4 regions of the Dickeya aquatica genome follow, and region 1 is predicted to be linked to each of the others. Evidence: predicted binding sites of a transcription regulator. Region 1 holds the regulator's gene; each other region holds the start of a gene.
What was found. Region 1 encodes CRP, which controls carbon source genes, mostly activating them, when cyclic AMP is high. Its sites were predicted from a motif close to ATGTGANNNNNNTCACAT; they were not measured.
Positions count from the first base shown of each region.

Region 1 (4,287 bases):
ATCTGGCGGGTGAAATGAGCCCCGGTGACGGCAAGTTTGTGTTGGGTGTGCAAAACATGCTCAACCCGAACTCTTTCGGTGACGAGCTGCTGGGCCTTATCAATAAAAACTTTGCCGGTTAATCACGCGTGCCTTCCTTGCAGGGTGAGGAAGGCCTAAGGAGAAGAGCATGAAATTCAAACAATCGTTAATCGACAATCACTCCGTATTGCTCAACGCCACCGCCGCTGACTGGCGTGATGCCATCAAACTGGGTACGGACATGCTGATTGCGTCCGGTGCCGTCGAGCCGCGCTATCACGAAGCGATTATCAGCAGCATCGAGAAAATGGGGCCGTATATCGTGATTGCGCCGCAATTCGCCATGCCGCACGCCCGGCCGGAAAACGGCGTGAACCGCACCGCCTTTGCGCTGGTGACGCTGACCACGCCGGTGAAGTTTGATGGCGAAGATGAACCGGTGGATGTGCTGGTGACGCTGGCGGGCAGCACCTCGGATGAGCACATGGAAGGGCTGATGGAAGTGACCCAGGTGCTGGAAGACGAGAACAGCGATACCGGAATTAACCTCGATAAACTGCGGGTGTGCACCAGCCGTGAAGAGGTATTCAGTGTGATTGATAAGGCGCTGGCACAGCCTGCCTGAGCCGCAATAAGGCGCTCCGTGCAGGGGCGCAGGAGAGAATGATGATGTACCCGCAATTGAAGGCTATCGTACTGGAAGCCAACCTGTTGCTTCCCCGTCACGGCCTGGTGACGTTGACCTGGGGCAATGTCTCCCAAATTGACCGCGCTCAGGGCGTTATTGCCATTAAACCGTCGGGCGTTTCCTATGAGCAGATGACCCTCGACGATATCGTGGTAGTGGACATGGACGGGCGTGTGGTGGAAGGGCACCTTAACCCTTCCAGCGACACGGCTACCCATCTGGCGCTCTATCAGGCGTTTAGCGGTATCGGCGGTATTGTGCATACCCATTCACGCCACGGCACTATCTGGGCGCAGGCGGGGCTGGATATTCCCGCGCTCGGTACGACCCATGCCGACTATTTCTACGGCGATATTCCCTGCACCCGCGCGTTGAGCGAGCAGGAAATCGCCCGTGAGTATGAAAAAAATACCGGTGCGGTGATCGTGGAGGAGTTTCAGCGCCGGGATCTCGATCCGCTGGCCGTACCGGGTGTGGTGATCACCGGCCATGCGCCCTTCTGCTGGGGGAAAAACGCGCTGGATGCGGTACACAATGCGCTGGTGCTCGAAGAGGTGGCGGCGATGGCGCTGTCAACCCGCCTGCTCAACCCGGCGATTCATATCGATCAGGCGCTTTCTGATAAACACTATTTCAGAAAACACGGCGCGAATGCCTACTACGGCCAGCGTTAAGCCACCGCGCCTGAATAACGTCACTGTTTGAAATAGCGACTTGAAATGAATAGTGGCATCACGCCACGGGCAGCGCTCGCCCGCACGTCGCTGTTTCCGGTATTTTCACTTTTGGAAAGGAAATAACATCATGACTAAACCTATGCTGCAAATTGCCCTGGATTCGACAGACCTGGCCACAGCGGTTGAGATTGCTGAGCGTGTTGGCGGGTTCGTTGAGGTTATCGAGGTCGGTACCATTCTGGCCTTTGCTGAAGGCATGACGGCGGTGCGCACCCTGCGCGAGCGCCACCCTAAACACATTATTGTGTGTGACATGAAAACCACTGACGGCGGAGCCATTCTGGCGCGCATGGCGTTCTCTGCCGGGGCGAACTGGATAACCGTCTCGGCGGCAGCGCACGTTGCCACTATTGCCGCCTGCAAAAAAGTGGCCGATGAGTTTGGTGGCGAAATCCAGATTGAGCTGTACGGCAACTGGAGCCTTGATGATGCCCGGCAGTGGGTTGATATGGGCATTACCCAGGCGATTTATCACCGCTCGCGCGATGCGGAGCTTGCCGGAGTTAACTGGACGAGTGACGACCTCGGCCGGATGCGTGCGCTTTCTGAACTGGGGCTGGCGTTGTCGATTACCGGCGGCATTGTGCCGCAGGATATTCACCTGTTTGAAGGTATCAGCGCCAAGACCTTTATCGCCGGTCGTGCGCTGGCGTCTGAGCGTGGTAAGGCGACCGCTGAGGCACTGCGCACCGAGATCAATAAATACTGGTCGTAACGCGTCGCACGCGACACTCACCGATACGCAACGCAAAATAAGCAGGGCGGCCATTGGCCGCCCTTGCTGGTGATGGAGACACGTTGATGAAGGTATCAACGGGTACCGTAAACCACGATGGTTTTACCGTGGGCAGAGATGAGATCCTGGTCTTCCAGCATTTTCAGGATACGGCCGACAGTTTCACGGGAACAGCCGACAATCTGGCCTATCTCCTGACGGGTTATCTTGATTTGCATACCGTCCGGGTGGGTCATGGCATCCGGTTGTTTGGCCAGGTTCAGCAAGGTCTGTGCGATACGCCCTGTTACGTCCAAAAATGCCAAATTGCCGACCTTCTGCGAGGTCACTTGCAGGCGGCGGGCCATCTGTGAGGAGAGGCGCATCAGAATATCCGGGTTAACCTGGATAAGCTGACGGAATTTTTTATAGGAAATTTCAGCGACTTCGCAGGCAGTTTTTGCCCGAACCCACGCACTGCGCTCCTGCCCATCTTCAAACAAGCCAAGCTCGCCAATAAAATCGCCCTGATTCAGATAAGACAGAATCATTTCCTTGCCTTCTTCATCCTTAATCAGCACGGCAACCGAGCCTTTCACGATGTAGTAAAGCGTCTCTGCTTTTTCACCCTGATGGATCAGAGTGCTCTTCGATGGGTACTTGTGAATGTGACAATGAGAAAGGAACCATTCGAGAGTCGGGTCTGTTTGCGGTTTGCCGAGAACCATTCGCTGTTATCCTCTGTTGTAATTCACTGCGCAAATCACAGGGCTCAGAGTTCCCTGTACGGCGTGATAACATAGTTATAATTCAAATTCCGTCCTGGCGGAATGACGTCAGGGATGATACGGAGACGGTCTATCAATGACGCCGGTAAACTGGTGGCAGTCAGGCAGAGGCCCGACACACACGGGTTTACGTCCTCCGTTTGTAACACAGGTTGAGTGTAGTGTCTCGTGTTGTCTCGCTTCAGCATGATTAAGCTCTGATTATCAGGCTTTTTTGTTCATGAGCGGTGCAAAATTTCAAAAATAGTTGATTGAGGGCAAAATTATGCAGGCTCGGGTGAAATGGGTTGAAGGATTGACGTTTTTGGGTGAGTCCGCATCCGGTCATCAGGTGCTGATGGATGGCAACTCAGGCGACAAAGCGCCCAGCCCGATGGAGATGGTACTGATGGCCGCCGGAGGCTGTAGCGCCATTGATGTGGTGTCCATCCTGCAAAAAGGTCGCCATGATGTGGCCGACTGTGAAGTGCGTCTGAGCGCCGAGCGCCGTGAAGAGGCACCGCGCCTGTTCACCGCCATTAATTTGCACTTTATCGTGACCGGCAAAGCCTTATCGGAAAAAGCCGTGGAGCGGGCGGTTGCGCTCTCGGCAGAAAAATATTGCTCGGTGGCACTGATGCTGGAAAAAACGGTGACGGTGACTCACAGCCATGAAGTCATTGCGCGGGGTTAAGGCATTGACGCGCGGCGGCTTAACCACCGCCGCGAGACGTCACGCTATCCCGTTACCTTCAACAAGCCGCTGTACCAGCGGTGCCATAATCAGCTCCATTGCCAGCCCCATCTTGCCGCCCGGCACCACCAGGGTATTGATGTGCGAAATAAATGACCCCTGTAACATCGCCAGCAGATAGGGGTAATCCATATTGTTTAATCCCTGAAAGTGGATAACCACAAAGCTCTCATCCATTGAGGGAATGGCTTTGGCGGCAAACGGGTTGGAGGTATCGACCGTTGGGACGCGCTGAAAATTGATATGGGTGCGGGAAAATTGCGGCGTGATATGGGTGATGTAATCTTCCATTGAGCGCACCACCGAGTCCATCACCGCTTCGCGTGAATGGCCGCGCTCGTTGATGTCACGCACCAGCTTTTGAATCCACTCCAGATTGACGATAGGCACCACCCCCACCAGCAGGTCAACGTGCTGCGCGACGTTATGCTGTGCGCTGACAACGCCGCCATGCAGCCCTTCGTAGAACAGCAGATCGGTCGGTTGTGGTATCGGTTCCCAGGGCGTAAAGGTGCCAGGCACCTGATTGTAGGGAATAGCTTCATCATAGGTGTGCAGGTATTTGCGGGTCTGGCCGGTGCCGGTGCGGCCATAATCGATAAATG
Region 1 covers NZ_LT615367.1:4,072,837-4,077,123, reverse strand. Annotated here, with positions in the region: gene DAQ1742_RS18535 (PTS ascorbate-specific subunit IIBC) at 1-122, shown strand, start outside; gene DAQ1742_RS18530 (PTS sugar transporter subunit IIA) at 170-646, shown strand; gene DAQ1742_RS18525 (L-ribulose-5-phosphate 4-epimerase) at 691-1,383, shown strand; gene DAQ1742_RS18520 (3-keto-L-gulonate-6-phosphate decarboxylase UlaD) at 1,514-2,161, shown strand; gene crp (cAMP-activated global transcriptional regulator CRP) at 2,257-2,889, opposite strand; gene DAQ1742_RS18510 (OsmC family protein) at 3,215-3,622, shown strand; gene DAQ1742_RS18505 (phosphoribulokinase) at 3,662-4,287, opposite strand, start outside.

Region 2 (4,287 bases), 300 kb from region 1:
AAACGGTGCCAGATTTCGCTAATGGCGCGTGGCGCGACGTTGGCAAGACCAGAAATACACGCGGAGCAGCCATCGACAAACCCTTGATGAATCAGCGAGTCCGGCCCGTTGAGCACATCGCAGTTCGGCATATCTTTCACCGCGCTCAGGAAACCGCTCAGGCTTTCGTAGCTGCCGGCGCTGTCCTTGATGCCAATAATGTTCGGGTGCTCAGCCAGCACGCGCACCGTTTCAGGTTGCAGCGTATTGCCGGTGCGGGCCGGAATGTTGTACATGAACACCGGCACCGGCAGGGCATCGGCCACTTCACGGTAGTGGGCGATCAGTTCGCTTTGTTTGAGCGGCACGAAATACGGCGTGATCACGGAAACGGCATCCACGCCCAGCGCGGCGATGCGTTTGCCGAGCTTGATGGTTTCACGGGTGGAGATTTCACCGATGTGTGCCACGACAGGCACTTTTCCGGCGGCTTCATCCACGCAGGTTTCGGTGACGGCAACTTTCTCGTCGGTGTGCAACACAAAGAATTCACCGTTGGTGCCGTTACAGAAAATGCCGTTGCCGTAACGCATCTGGCGTTGAACCTGCTGGCGCAGGGCGGTGGGGCTAAATTCCCCCTGATGGTCAAAGGGCGTGACGATCGCTGTCAGAACGCCTTTAATGGGTTTACTCATTGTTATGCCTCGTTATTCATCAACCGTTATGTATCAACTGTTATGTATCAAAATCGTTGTTTGCGAACCTGCTGACGTTGGCGTGCTACAGGATTAAAACAGCGTTGAATAGATGGCGTGCACATCGTCAGCCAGCACCGCTGTCGGGACATTTTTCATCAGTCGCTGCACTTGCAAGGCGGAATCCACCAGATAGGGCAAGTCATCCCGGCTGATGCCTAACTGTTGCAGCGATGAGGGGAGGTTCAGCCGCTTCACCAGGGCACTGAAGTAATCGACCAGTGCCTCGGCTTTCTGTTCCTGGGTGAGCGTGGCATCGGCATTCGGCAGCAGGTCGTAGGCTTGTGCGAATTTTTCCGCTGCCGCATGTTGCACAAAGCGCATGCAAGGAGCCAATAAAATGGCGTTCGCCACCCCGTGTGGAATGTGGTATTTGCCGCCTAACGGGTAAGACATGGCATGAACCAGATGAGTACCGGCATGAGCGATGGCGGCCCCGCCATAATAGGACGCCCACAGCATGTTCAGGCGCGCTTCCAGGTTTTCCGGCTCACTGACGGCGGTTTCAATACTGGCGAACAGCTTTTTCATGCCCATCAGCGCATAGTTGTCGGCTACCGGGTTGGCAATGGTAGCGGTAAAACATTCAATCAGATGGCAGAGCGCATCAATGCCGGTAGAGGCCGCAATGTGTGCCGGCATACTGGTGGTCAGCTCCGGTATCAGCGCGACGTAATCAGGCAGCATCACCGGGGTAATAATGCCCACTTTGGTTTCTTTCTCCGGGATCGCCAGAATCGCATTTGGCGTGGCCTCAGAACCGGTGCCCGCGGTGGTCGGGATCAACAGCGATGTTACCCGGCGCGTGGGTTTGCGGCCTTCCAGCAGGCTCTCAAGCGTAATGCCCTCTTCCCCGGCACACAGCACGGACAGCAGTTTGGCCACATCCAGCACACTACCGCCACCAACGCCCACCACCAGATCAGGCCGTGCCTCAGGCAGGTGTTGCAGCAGTGCTGCTACGTCATGCTGGCTTGGCTCTGCCGGTACGTTATCTATCACCGTCAGTTGCGGCACGCCGGTTTGCAGTTGTGTCATCAGTGCCTGTACGCCACTTAGCCCGATGATGTTCTTGTCAGTGACCAGTAACACCTGTTGCTTGCCGTGCAGCAGGTAGCTGAGATCCCCGAGTGCCTGATAACCGCTGATAAGAGTGCTGTTGATATTCATACGATGACCTTGTCTTGTCGCTTTTTCACTGTGATGTCAGTGGGATGTGAGTGATTTATTTCAATCACAACCTGGATTTTTGATGGAAATAAATCGGTTTCCTGCATTGTGTGGCTAATTTATAGGTGAAATTGGTTTTGAATAATTTGATATTGCTCACATATAATCAATCGTGATTCAATATAATCAATTTAAGGTTATCGAACGGATGGAGAGCGAGTATGCCTGAGCGGCGTGAACTCACCCAGGTCTTCGTGGTGGCAGATGATTTTACCGGTGCCAATGACGCCGGTGTCGGGCTGGCACTTAAAGGGGCGCGTGTCAGTGTGCTGTTTGATGCAGTGCAATGGCGTAGCGCACCACCGTGTGACGCGTGGGTCGTCAATACCGACAGCCGTGCGCTGCCTGCGCCGATTGCCGCAGAACGCACGGCTCAGGCGGTGGCGGCTTTTCGGCTGCAGGGCGCAGAGGGCTGGATAGTAAAAAAAGTTGATTCCACCTTACGCGGCAACCTGGGGGCAGAAATTGAAGCCGCACTGAATGCGGCTGATTTGTCGCTGGCGCTGATTGCACCTGCGGCACCCGCGCTTGGCCGCATCACCCGCGACGGCCAGGTATGGGTGAATGGCACGTTAGTGACGGACAGCGAGTTCGCCAGCGACCCGAAAACACCAGTGCGCTCGGCCTCGGTGAGCGTCTGTCTGGCGGCGCAAACGGTATTGCCACAGGCAAGCCTGTCGCTGGCGCAGATCCGTCACGGTGACTTGAGTGCAACGCTGCAACAGTTGGCGACACAGGGAACCCGGTTGGTGATTCTGGATGCAGAACACCCCGAAGACCTTGACCGGATTGTCAGCGCGGCGGCCCAACTGGCAGAAAAGCCGTTGCTGGTTGGTTCCGCCGGGTTGAGTGATGCCCTGGCGCGGCACCTGACATTGTCGGCTCCCTGCCGTGCGTTGCTGGCGGTGGTCGGCTCAATGAGCGAAATCGCTCAGTTACAGATTCATGCAGCCAGCCAGCGGGCTGATGTCACCGTGCTGGCGGTGGATATCGACGCTTTACTGGCCGGTGACGGGGCGCTGGCTCAGACCGCAGCGCAGGCAGCGGCGTTACTGGCTCGCGGTCAGCACTGCATTGTGCGTACCTGCCATGACGACAATCAGCGTTTTGAGATAGCGCGCTTGTGCCAGCGCTACGCCATGAGCCGACAGCAATTGGGGGAAACCATCAGTCAGCGGCTCGGTGAGCTGACACGACAGACAGTGCAGCAGCAACGACCAGGTGGGCTCTATTTATCGGGTGGGGATATTGCGATAGCGGCGGCCAGTACGCTGCAAGCCAGTGGATTTCGCATTCTGGGGCAGATTGCCGGTTGTGTTCCCTGGGGGCACCTGCAAGACAGCCTGGTGGGAGATATCCCTGTGATGACGAAAGCGGGCGGGTTTGGCGATGACGCCACCCTGCTACATGTTTTGCGTTTTATTGAGGAGAGTGCGTGTGAGTAAAATAATTGCGGTAACGATGGGCGACCCGGCAGGTATTGGCCCGGAAATCATCATTAAGTCGCTGGCTGAAGGCGAATTGTCTGGTGCACCGGTGGTGGTGGTGGGGTGTATACAAACGCTGCGCCGTATTCTGGCACTGGGGATTGTGCCGCAGGTGGAGCTCAATGAAATCGCGCGTCCTGCCGACGCCCGTTTCGCTCCCGGCGTTGTCAATGTTATCAATGAGCCGCTGGCCGAGCCTGAGAGCCTCAGGCAAGGTGTGGTGCAGGCGCAGGCCGGTGATTTGGCCTACCGTTGTATCAAACGTGCAACCGCGCTGGCGATGGCCGGCGAAGTGCATGCTATCGCTACCGCACCACTTAACAAAGAAGCGTTGCACTCAGCCGGGCATCTCTATCCGGGGCATACCGAGCTGCTGGCCAAGCTGACCAACAGCCGCGACTACGCCATGGTGCTCTATACCGATAAGCTGAAAGTGATTCATGTCACCACCCATATTGCCTTGCGCAAATTTCTGGATACGCTCAACCGCGACCGTGTGGAAACCGTGATTGCGATGGCCGATACCTTCCTTAAGCGTGTGGGCTATCAGGCACCGCGTATCGCCGTGGCCGGGGTCAACCCGCATGCCGGTGAGAACGGTCTGTTTGGTGATGAAGAGATTAACATTGTCGGCCCGTCTGTCGAGGCGATGAAAGCCAAAGGCATTGACGCTTACGGCCCGTGCCCGCCGGATACGGTCTACCTACAGGCCTATGAAGGGCAATATGACATGGTGGTGGCGATGTATCACGATCAAGGGCATATTCCGCTCAAACTGCTGGGCTTTTATGATGGCGTGAATATCACCGCCGGGCTGCCGTTTATTCGCACCTCGG
Region 2 covers NZ_LT615367.1:3,774,964-3,779,250, reverse strand. Annotated here, with positions in the region: gene DAQ1742_RS17155 (dihydrodipicolinate synthase family protein) at 1-674, opposite strand, end outside; gene DAQ1742_RS17150 (iron-containing alcohol dehydrogenase) at 768-1,904, opposite strand; gene dtnK (D-threonate kinase) at 2,126-3,409, shown strand; gene DAQ1742_RS17140 (D-threonate 4-phosphate dehydrogenase) at 3,402-4,287, shown strand, end outside.
Region 2: DAQ1742_RS17150 (iron-containing alcohol dehydrogenase) is a predicted target of CRP. The motif match lies at 2,049-2,066, and genes of this name have one in related genera.

Region 3 (4,287 bases), 420 kb from region 1:
AAGCAGGGTGGAACGGCGTATTGCTGTGCCACGCCCGGCTGGGCGCTTTGACCCGGTGCGGGTAATAGAGATTGATGCCCACCTCATCCACGGTATTGGCGCGGATAATCGCCAGCTCTTCCTCGGTGTAATCCCACTTCACCTGATGCTTTTCCAGCAGCGCCAGCAGCTCCGCCGGGTATTCGCCTTTCAGCGCCGGGTCGAGAAAGACCCGGTTGTAGAACAAGTCATACAGGCGCGCCGCCGCCACATCATGCGCCGCGCTGGAGCGCGGATAGGTAACTTCCGGGTTGAGGATCACCCCGATGCTGCCGCCCTGCCGGTGGTAACCGTTATCGCGGAACAGCTGCACCACTTTGGCGGTTGCCAGATTCTTGTGGTGGTTCCACTGCATCCAGACGCCGGTGTCCTGCTGGTAAGGGTAGCGCACCGCGTCCAGATAGACGCGGGTCTGCACCACAATCGGCTCGTTAAAGGTGAACCAGCGTTTGACTTTGCCAGCGTAGCGGGCGAATACGGCGTCGGCATACTGCACGAACCACTCCACCACCAGCTTTGATGACCAGCCCTGATATTTCTCGAACAGCACCGCCGGGAGCTCATAGTGTTCCAGGCACAGCATGGGTTCGATGCCTTCACGCTGCATTTCATCGATCAGGTTATCGATGTAGGCGGCGTACTCTTCATCCACCACGCCGTTTTCATAGTCCAGCATGAAGCGTGACCAGTTAATCGAGGTACGAAAATGCGTCAGCCCAGCCTGCTTCATCAGCGCCACGTCTTCGCGGTAGCGGTTGTAGAAATCGGTGGCGACCGCCGGGCCGTAGCCGTTGTGCCACACCTGACGATCGCGCTTGTACCACAGATCCAGATAGGAATCCTGCCCGCTTTTCTTGCCTGACCACCCCTCGGTCTGCCAGGCGGACGCCGCCGCCCCCAGAATAAAACCTTCAGGCAGGGCCATTGATACCTTGCTCATTACCGTTCTCCCTTAGATTCAGTATTGCCATACATTCATTATTTCAATGCATTGGCCTGTGCCGCGGCCTCTGACTCCGCCTCACGCTGTGCCTGCTCAGCACGACGAGACGCTACCTTGACGAACGGCAGGTAAATCAGGGTGGCGACGATGATGCACACCACCTGTGTCACCACTGCCCCCATCGAACCGGCAGTAGACAACCAGGCGTTAATCAATGGCGGCGTAGTCCAGGGCACCATCACCACCGCTTTACCGGCAAAGCCCATGCTGGTGGCGAAGTAACCGATGGTGCCGGTGACCAGCGGCGTGATGATGAACGGGATAGCCAGAATCGGGTTGAGCATGATGGGCATCCCGAAAATCACCGGTTCATTGATGTTGAACATTCCGGGGCCGAAAGAGATCTTGGCTATCTCTTTCATTTCACGGCGTTTAGAGGCGATCATCACCGCCAGCAACAACCCGATGGTCAGCCCGGAGCCGCCGATGCTCATGTACACGTCCCAAAACGGCATGGTGATGATGTTCGGCACCTCATGCCCTTGCTCAAACGCGGTCATGTTCACCGTAATCGCCCCCAACAGCAGCGGCTCGCGGATCGGTTTGATCATCTGGTTGCCATGAATACCGATAACCCAAAACAGCTGTGCCACAAACATCAGGATCAACAGCCCCGGCAGGCTCTGCACCACCGACTCCAGCGGCTGTTGCACCACCTTATAGATAGCGTCATACAGGTACATGCCGGTCACTTTCTGGAAGGTAAAGCCGAAGGTCGCCACCAGCGTCACGGTGATGATCGCCGGGATCAACGCCGAGAACGACGCGGACACATTCGGCGGCACGCTGTCCGGCATCTTGATGCGCAGCCGGTTTACCGATTCCAGCTTCGAGTAGATTTCCACCGACGCAATGGCGATAAACATGCCGAGAAACAGGCTCTTGGTGTCGGAGAACTGGCGCGCCAGCACGTCTTTCACCGGCAGCGTCTGACCGTTGATCACCATATCAATGGTGGTCGGGGTAATAGAAATAAAGCAGATCACCGCCAGCAAGCCGGGGAACAGGCTACGAGAGCCGTTGATCTTTCCAAGCTCGATGCCTATCAGGAACACCGCACCAATGGTGAGGAAATTGAGCGTGGCGTAGTTAATGCCGCTCATGATCGGTTTGAGCGGTGCCAGAAATGAAAACAGAGCGAAACTCGCCAGCCCGTTCTTCGGGTCCAGCACCATGTTGGAGATCAACACAGAGAACGCGCCCACGATGATCACCGGCATCAGCGTGATGAACGAGGCTTTGATAGCCATGATGTATCTCAGGCTGTTGAACTGGTTGGCGAACGATCCGAGTGAATCGATGGCCCTATCCTTGAATGACATAACTCCACCTCTTTGATTTACCTGAACTTCAGGGGTTGTTGTTATCAGAGGCTATCGCCCCCGTAGTGGCCGTTACGCGCGCAAGAGAATGGACGGCAGGTTCAGCGCTTTCGCGTTTGGCATACCAAAAATAAAACAAACGAATAATTTTTCTGTGACATTGTTCTCACAAGCCACCATTGGAATTCCAATAACATAAAAAACACCAATTTTGGCATACCAAGAGGGCATTACGATGGAATGGGATATGGAACAGACGGTGATGGAACTGCTGATCAACGCGGGCGAGGCGCGATCTTGCGCCATGATGGCGATTCAGGCCGCCCGCGCGCAGGACTGGGTGGCGGCAGATGCGCAACTTCTGGCCTCGCAGGCGGCGGCCAAAGCGGCCCACCAGCTCCAGACGCGGCTGATCGGGCTGGACGAAGGCGAAGGCAAAGTGCCGGTTAATCTGATCATGGTACACGCGCAGGATCACCTGATGACCGCCATGCTATGCCGGGATCTGGCTGACGAAATGGTACAACTGCGCAAAGAACTGTTTGGTCGTCCCCACGCCTGATGGTTGCGGGCGCACAACATGCCGCACTTCACCTACTGACGTCGTTCCAGTGTGCTAGTATGTGGCCAACACACGCAACCATGCTGTCAGCAACGTCGGTAATATTCGGCAATACAGGGAAGAAAAACGATGATAACGATGCTGGATGTGGCTAAACACGCCGGTGTATCCAAAGCCACGGTATCACGGGTACTCAACGGTACAGGTCAGGTGAAGCAAAGCACGCGCGACGCCGTGTTCAACGCCATGGAAGAGCTGGGCTATCGCCCCAACTTTCTGGCGCGTTCGCTGGCGCAGCGCAGTTCCAGCAGCCTTGGGTTAGTGGTCTCCAATTTCGACGGCCCTTATTTTGGCCGCCTGTTGCGCCGCGCCGCAGAACGCACCGAAACCAGCGGTAAACACCTGATCGTCACCGACGGCCACGATACGCCGGAAGACGAGCAACAGGCGGTGCAATTACTGGCCGACAGGCGCTGTGATGCGATTGTGCTGTATACCCGTCACATGTCCGATACCGCGCTGATGGCGCTGCTGGAGCACGCCAGTGTTCCGATAGTGGTTATCAACCGACATTTACCGCTGGCCCCGGAGCGCTGCGTCTGGTTCGAGCAACAGCAGGCCGTGTTCCAGTTGGTGGATTATCTGGTGCAGCAAGGGCACCGGGAAATTGCCTGCGTGACCGGCCCTATCAATACCCCAACGGCCCGTGCCCGGCTGGCGGGTTATCGTCAGGCGCTGGCTCACCACCGCATCGCCTATGAGCCGTTGCGGGTCATCCATGGCGATAATCTGGTGCCAGGCGGTTATCAGGCGGTAAGGGAACTGCTGGCACACGACGTTGGGTTTAGCGCGTTGTTTTGCAGCAATGACGATATGTGCATCGGTGCGATGAAAGCATTATCAGAGGCAGGCAAACGTTTGCCACACGAAGTGTCGCTGTTCGGCTTTGATGATATTCCCAGCGCCGCCTACCTTAGCCCGGCGTTGTCAACCGTACATTTGCCGATTGAAGAGATGATCAGCGCCGCGATATCGCAGGCGCTGAAATTATCACAAGGGGAAACCGTCAGCGCGATAGCCCCCTTTACCGGCACATTAAGACTGCGTGAATCGGTGAGCAAAGGGCCTTATGCCCGCTAAGTCGCCGCGTAACGCTATGCTAACGTACGGCATGTCAACGTTCAGCATGCCAACGTACCGGCATCGCGCTTAGACGCGCTCCAGCGCCAGCAACTCGTCCAGCGTCTGGCGGCGGCGAATCAACCTAGGCTGGCCTTGCTCAAACAGCACTTCGGCAATCAGCGGGCGGCTGTTGTAGTTCGATGACATCGATGCACCGTAAGCACCGGTATCATGAAACA
Region 3 covers NZ_LT615367.1:3,650,045-3,654,331, forward strand. Annotated here, with positions in the region: gene DAQ1742_RS16515 (glycoside hydrolase family 1 protein) at 1-979, opposite strand, end outside; gene DAQ1742_RS16520 (PTS sugar transporter subunit IIC) at 1,018-2,364, opposite strand; gene DAQ1742_RS16525 (PTS lactose/cellobiose transporter subunit IIA) at 2,600-2,926, shown strand; gene DAQ1742_RS16530 (LacI family DNA-binding transcriptional regulator) at 3,056-4,066, shown strand; gene lysA (diaminopimelate decarboxylase) at 4,136-4,287, opposite strand, start outside.
Region 3: DAQ1742_RS16520 (PTS sugar transporter subunit IIC) is a predicted target of CRP. The motif match lies at 2,517-2,534, and genes of this name have one in related genera.

Region 4 (4,287 bases), 430 kb from region 1:
ATTAATCCGTCGTTGCTGAGTATCGCCGTCGGGAAGCGTAAGAAAACTCTGAGAAGCGTACGTTTTCTGCCTTAGCCATACATTAATTATTGTCACCATTGAATGCGTTAATCAACAAACGCGGTCTGCTCGTCAAGGGTACGCTAGCTATATTAAGAATGGGCTTTTAACGTGATTTGTGCATACTGTGCGTTTTCGGGTCAATGACAGCAAAATAAGGCTCGAATTGTTAATAAATTGATAACAGAAGAAAAGGTTTATGAGTTCAGAACATAAACGTTCACTTCCGGCGATCACGCTGGCTGCAATAGGGGTGGTATATGGTGATATTGGCACCAGCCCTCTTTATACGCTCAGAGAGTGTCTCTCCGGACAGTTTGGTTTTGGGGTTGAACCCGATTCGGTCTTTGGCTTTCTCTCCCTGATTTTCTGGCTGCTGATACTGGTGGTGTCATTAAAGTATCTCAGCTATGTCATGCGTGCCGATAATGCCGGTGAAGGTGGCATTCTGACATTGATGTCGCTGGCTGGTCGCAATACGTCGGATAAAATGACCGCTGCTGTGGTGATTATGGGGCTTATCGGCGGCAGCTTTTTTTATGGCGAAGTGGTGATTACTCCCGCCATTTCGGTAATGTCGGCCATCGAAGGGTTGGATATTGTCGCCCCGGCACTCGATACCTACATCGTGCCGATTTCCATCGTCGTGCTGACTTTGCTGTTTATGATTCAAAAGCACGGCACCGGCCGCGTCGGCAGCCTGTTTGCCCCTATTATGACCGTGTGGTTTTTAACGCTGGGAATACTGGGCGCGCGTAGCATCATTGCCAATCCTGAAGTGCTTCAGGCGCTGAACCCCAAGTGGGCTATTAATTTCTTTATTCAATACAAAACCGTGTCGTTTTTTGCCCTCGGCGCGGTGGTGCTGTCCATTACCGGGGTTGAGGCGTTATATGCCGATATGGGGCACTTTGGTAAGTTACCCATTCGTATTGCCTGGTTTTCTGCGGTGTTGCCGTCGCTGGTGCTTAACTATTTTGGCCAGGGCGCGTTACTGTTGAAAAATCCAGAAGCCATCAAGAACCCATTTTTCCTGCTTGCGCCGGATTGGGCTCTGATTCCGCTATTGGTGCTGGCGACGCTTGCGACCATTATCGCTTCTCAGGCGGTGATTTCTGGTGTCTTTTCCCTGACGCGCCAGGCGGTTCGGCTGGGGTATCTGCCACCGATGCGCATTGTCCACACCTCGGACATGGAGTCCGGCCAAATCTACATTCCGTTCATTAACTGGCTGTTGTATGTGGCGGTAGTGATTGTGATTGTCAGCTTTGAACACTCCAGCAATCTGGCGGCGGCCTACGGTATTGCAGTGACGGGCACCATGGTGCTGACCAGCATTCTGTCGTGCACGGTGGCGGTAAAAAACTGGAACTGGTATCGCTATTTGGTCTGGCTACTGCTGGCCGCCTTGCTGATTATCGATTTACCCATGTTCCTGGCGAATGTGGTGAAAATCATTTCCGGTGGTTGGCTGCCGCTGGCGCTGGGGCTGGTGATGTTTGTTATCATGACCACCTGGAAGAGTGAGCGTTTTCGCTTGCTGCGCCGTATCCATGAACATGGTAATTCTCTTGATGCCATGATTGTCTCGCTGGAGAAAAACCCGCCGGTGCGAGTTTCCGGCACTGCGGTGTATTTATCGCGGGCAACCCATGTTATTCCCTTTGCGCTGTTGCATAACCTCAAGCACAACAAAGTGCTGCATGAACGGGTGGTGCTGCTGACCATGAGAACGGAAGACGCACCTTACGTACATAACGCGCGTCGGGTATCGGTCGAGCAACTCTCCCCCACTTTCTGGCGTGTGGTCGCAAGCTACGGCTGGCGTGAAACGCCCAACGTGGAAGAGGTGTTTCATCGCTGCTGGCAGGATGGTTTGACCTGCCAGATGATGGAAACCACCTTTTTCTTGTCAAACGAGTCGCTGATGATGGGTAAACGCGCCTGGTATCTGCGCATTCGCGGCAAGCTGTTCATGATGCTTAGTCGTAATGCCCTGCGTGCGGCCGACCAGTTTGAAATTCCCCCCAATCGCCTGATTGAATTAGGTATTCAGGTAGAAATTTGACTATCAGCCCGACCCTGAGATGACAAGGCTCCCGTTCACGGGAGCTTTTTTTTCGCTATGCAGAACGCGCCGGGTATCGCGCCCCCTTTTAGTTGCTTTTTGTCGTTTCTGTTACGCCAACGAAACGTTTCGATAACGATCACATTTTTATCAGATAGTGATTGCCTTCTGGGCGTCTTTTTCTACACTTACCGTACAAGCGAAACGTTTCGCTAGCAGGGTAAATAAAAATGAAAAAAGGTGCGTTACTGAATTCTGATATTTCATCCGTGATTTCCCGGTTAGGGCATACCGATCAACTCGTGATCGCCGATGCCGGCCTGCCAATTCCGGATACCACGACCCGTATCGATCTGGCATTAACCCATAATGTGCCTGGCTTTTTGCAGGTATTGAATGTGGTGACAGCGGAGATGCAGGTCGAAGCCGCCATTCTGGCGCAGGAAATCATCGAGAAGAATCCGCAACTCCATGACGCATTATTGAAGCAATTAGCACAACTCGAACAACACCAGGGAAACACCATTTCACTGCATTACGTCAGTCATGAAGCGTTTAAACAACAAAGTGGTAAAAGCCGCGCCATTATTCGCAGCGGAGAGTGTTCTCCCTATGCGAATGTGATTCTTTGCGCTGGCGTAACCTTCTGAGGTAGCGATGCAACCTTTACTGCAATTGCAAGGCATCACCAAAACCTTTCCCGGCGTAAAAGCGTTATCCGGTGCAGCCCTGAACGTTTATCCGGGTAAGGTGATGGCGTTAGTGGGGGAAAACGGTGCCGGTAAATCCACCATGATGAAAGTGCTGACCGGTATCTATCGAAAAGACGCCGGCAGTATTCATTTTCTCGGTAACGAAGTGGATTTCAGCGGCCCGAAAGCGTCGCAGGAAGCGGGTATCGGTATCATCCATCAGGAACTGAACCTGATCCCTCAACTGACGATTGCGGAAAACATCTTCCTTGGGCGTGAGTTTACCAACCGTCTGGGGCGTATAGACTGGAAGCGGATGTACGCGCAAGCCGACATCCTGCTCAAACGACTTAACCTGCGTTATGACAGCCGCCTTCTGGTGGGGGAATTATCGATAGGCGATCAGCAAATGGTTGAAATTGCCAAAGTGCTGAGTTTTGAGTCTCAGGTCATCATTATGGATGAACCGACAGACGCGCTGACCGATACCGAAACCGCCTCGCTGTTTAGTGTTATCAAGGAATTGCAGTCTCAGGGGTGCGGCATTGTGTATATCTCCCACCGCCTGAAAGAGATCTTTGAAATTTGTGATGATGTTACGGTATTTCGTGACGGCCAGTTTATTGGCGAACGCCCGGTCAGCGCGTTACAGGAAGATTCACTGATTGAAATGATGGTGGGGCGCAAACTGGAAGATCAGTACCCACGATTAAATCAGGCTCCCGGCGATGAGCGTTTGCGCGTTGAGGCACTTAGCGGCCCAGGGGTGAATAACATCAGCTTTACGCTACGCAAAGGTGAGATTCTGGGGGTGGCAGGGCTGATGGGCGCAGGCCGTACCGAGCTGATGAAAGTATTATATGGCGCACTTCCCCGCACCCAGGGCAGTGTCTGGCTGGATGGTAAAGCGGTGATAACCCGTACCCCGCAAGATGGGCTGGCTAACGGTATCGTCTATATTTCCGAAGACCGTAAACGAGATGGTCTGGTGCTGGGCATGTCGGTGAAGGAAAACATGTCGCTGACGGCATTGCGCTATTTCAGCAATGGTATTGGCTCGCTGCGCCATGCTGATGAACAGCAAGCGGTGGACGACTTTATCCGCATGTTCAATATCCGTACCCCCTCTATGCTGCAACCTATCGGGTTGTTGTCCGGTGGTAACCAGCAGAAGGTGGCTATAGCCCGGGGGTTAATGACGCGTCCGAAAGTGTTGATTCTGGACGAGCCGACCCGTGGCGTCGATGTCGGGGCGAAAAAAGAGATCTATCAGTTAATCAACCAGTTCAAACAAGAAGGGTTGAGCATCATTCTGGTGTCATCGGAAATGCCCGAAGTGTTGGGGATGAGCGATCGTGTGATTGTGATGCACGAAGGGCACCTGAGCGGTGATTTCCCGATTGAACAGGCAACACAGGAAACGCTGATGGCGGCGGCCGTTGGTAAGCAATACGGCGTAAAGCAGGA
Region 4 covers NZ_LT615367.1:4,138-8,424, forward strand. Annotated here, with positions in the region: gene kup (low affinity potassium transporter Kup) at 260-2,128, shown strand; gene rbsD (D-ribose pyranase) at 2,359-2,778, shown strand; gene rbsA (ribose ABC transporter ATP-binding protein RbsA) at 2,786-4,287, shown strand, end outside.
Region 4: rbsD (D-ribose pyranase) is a predicted target of CRP. The motif match lies at 2,256-2,273, and genes of this name have one in related genera.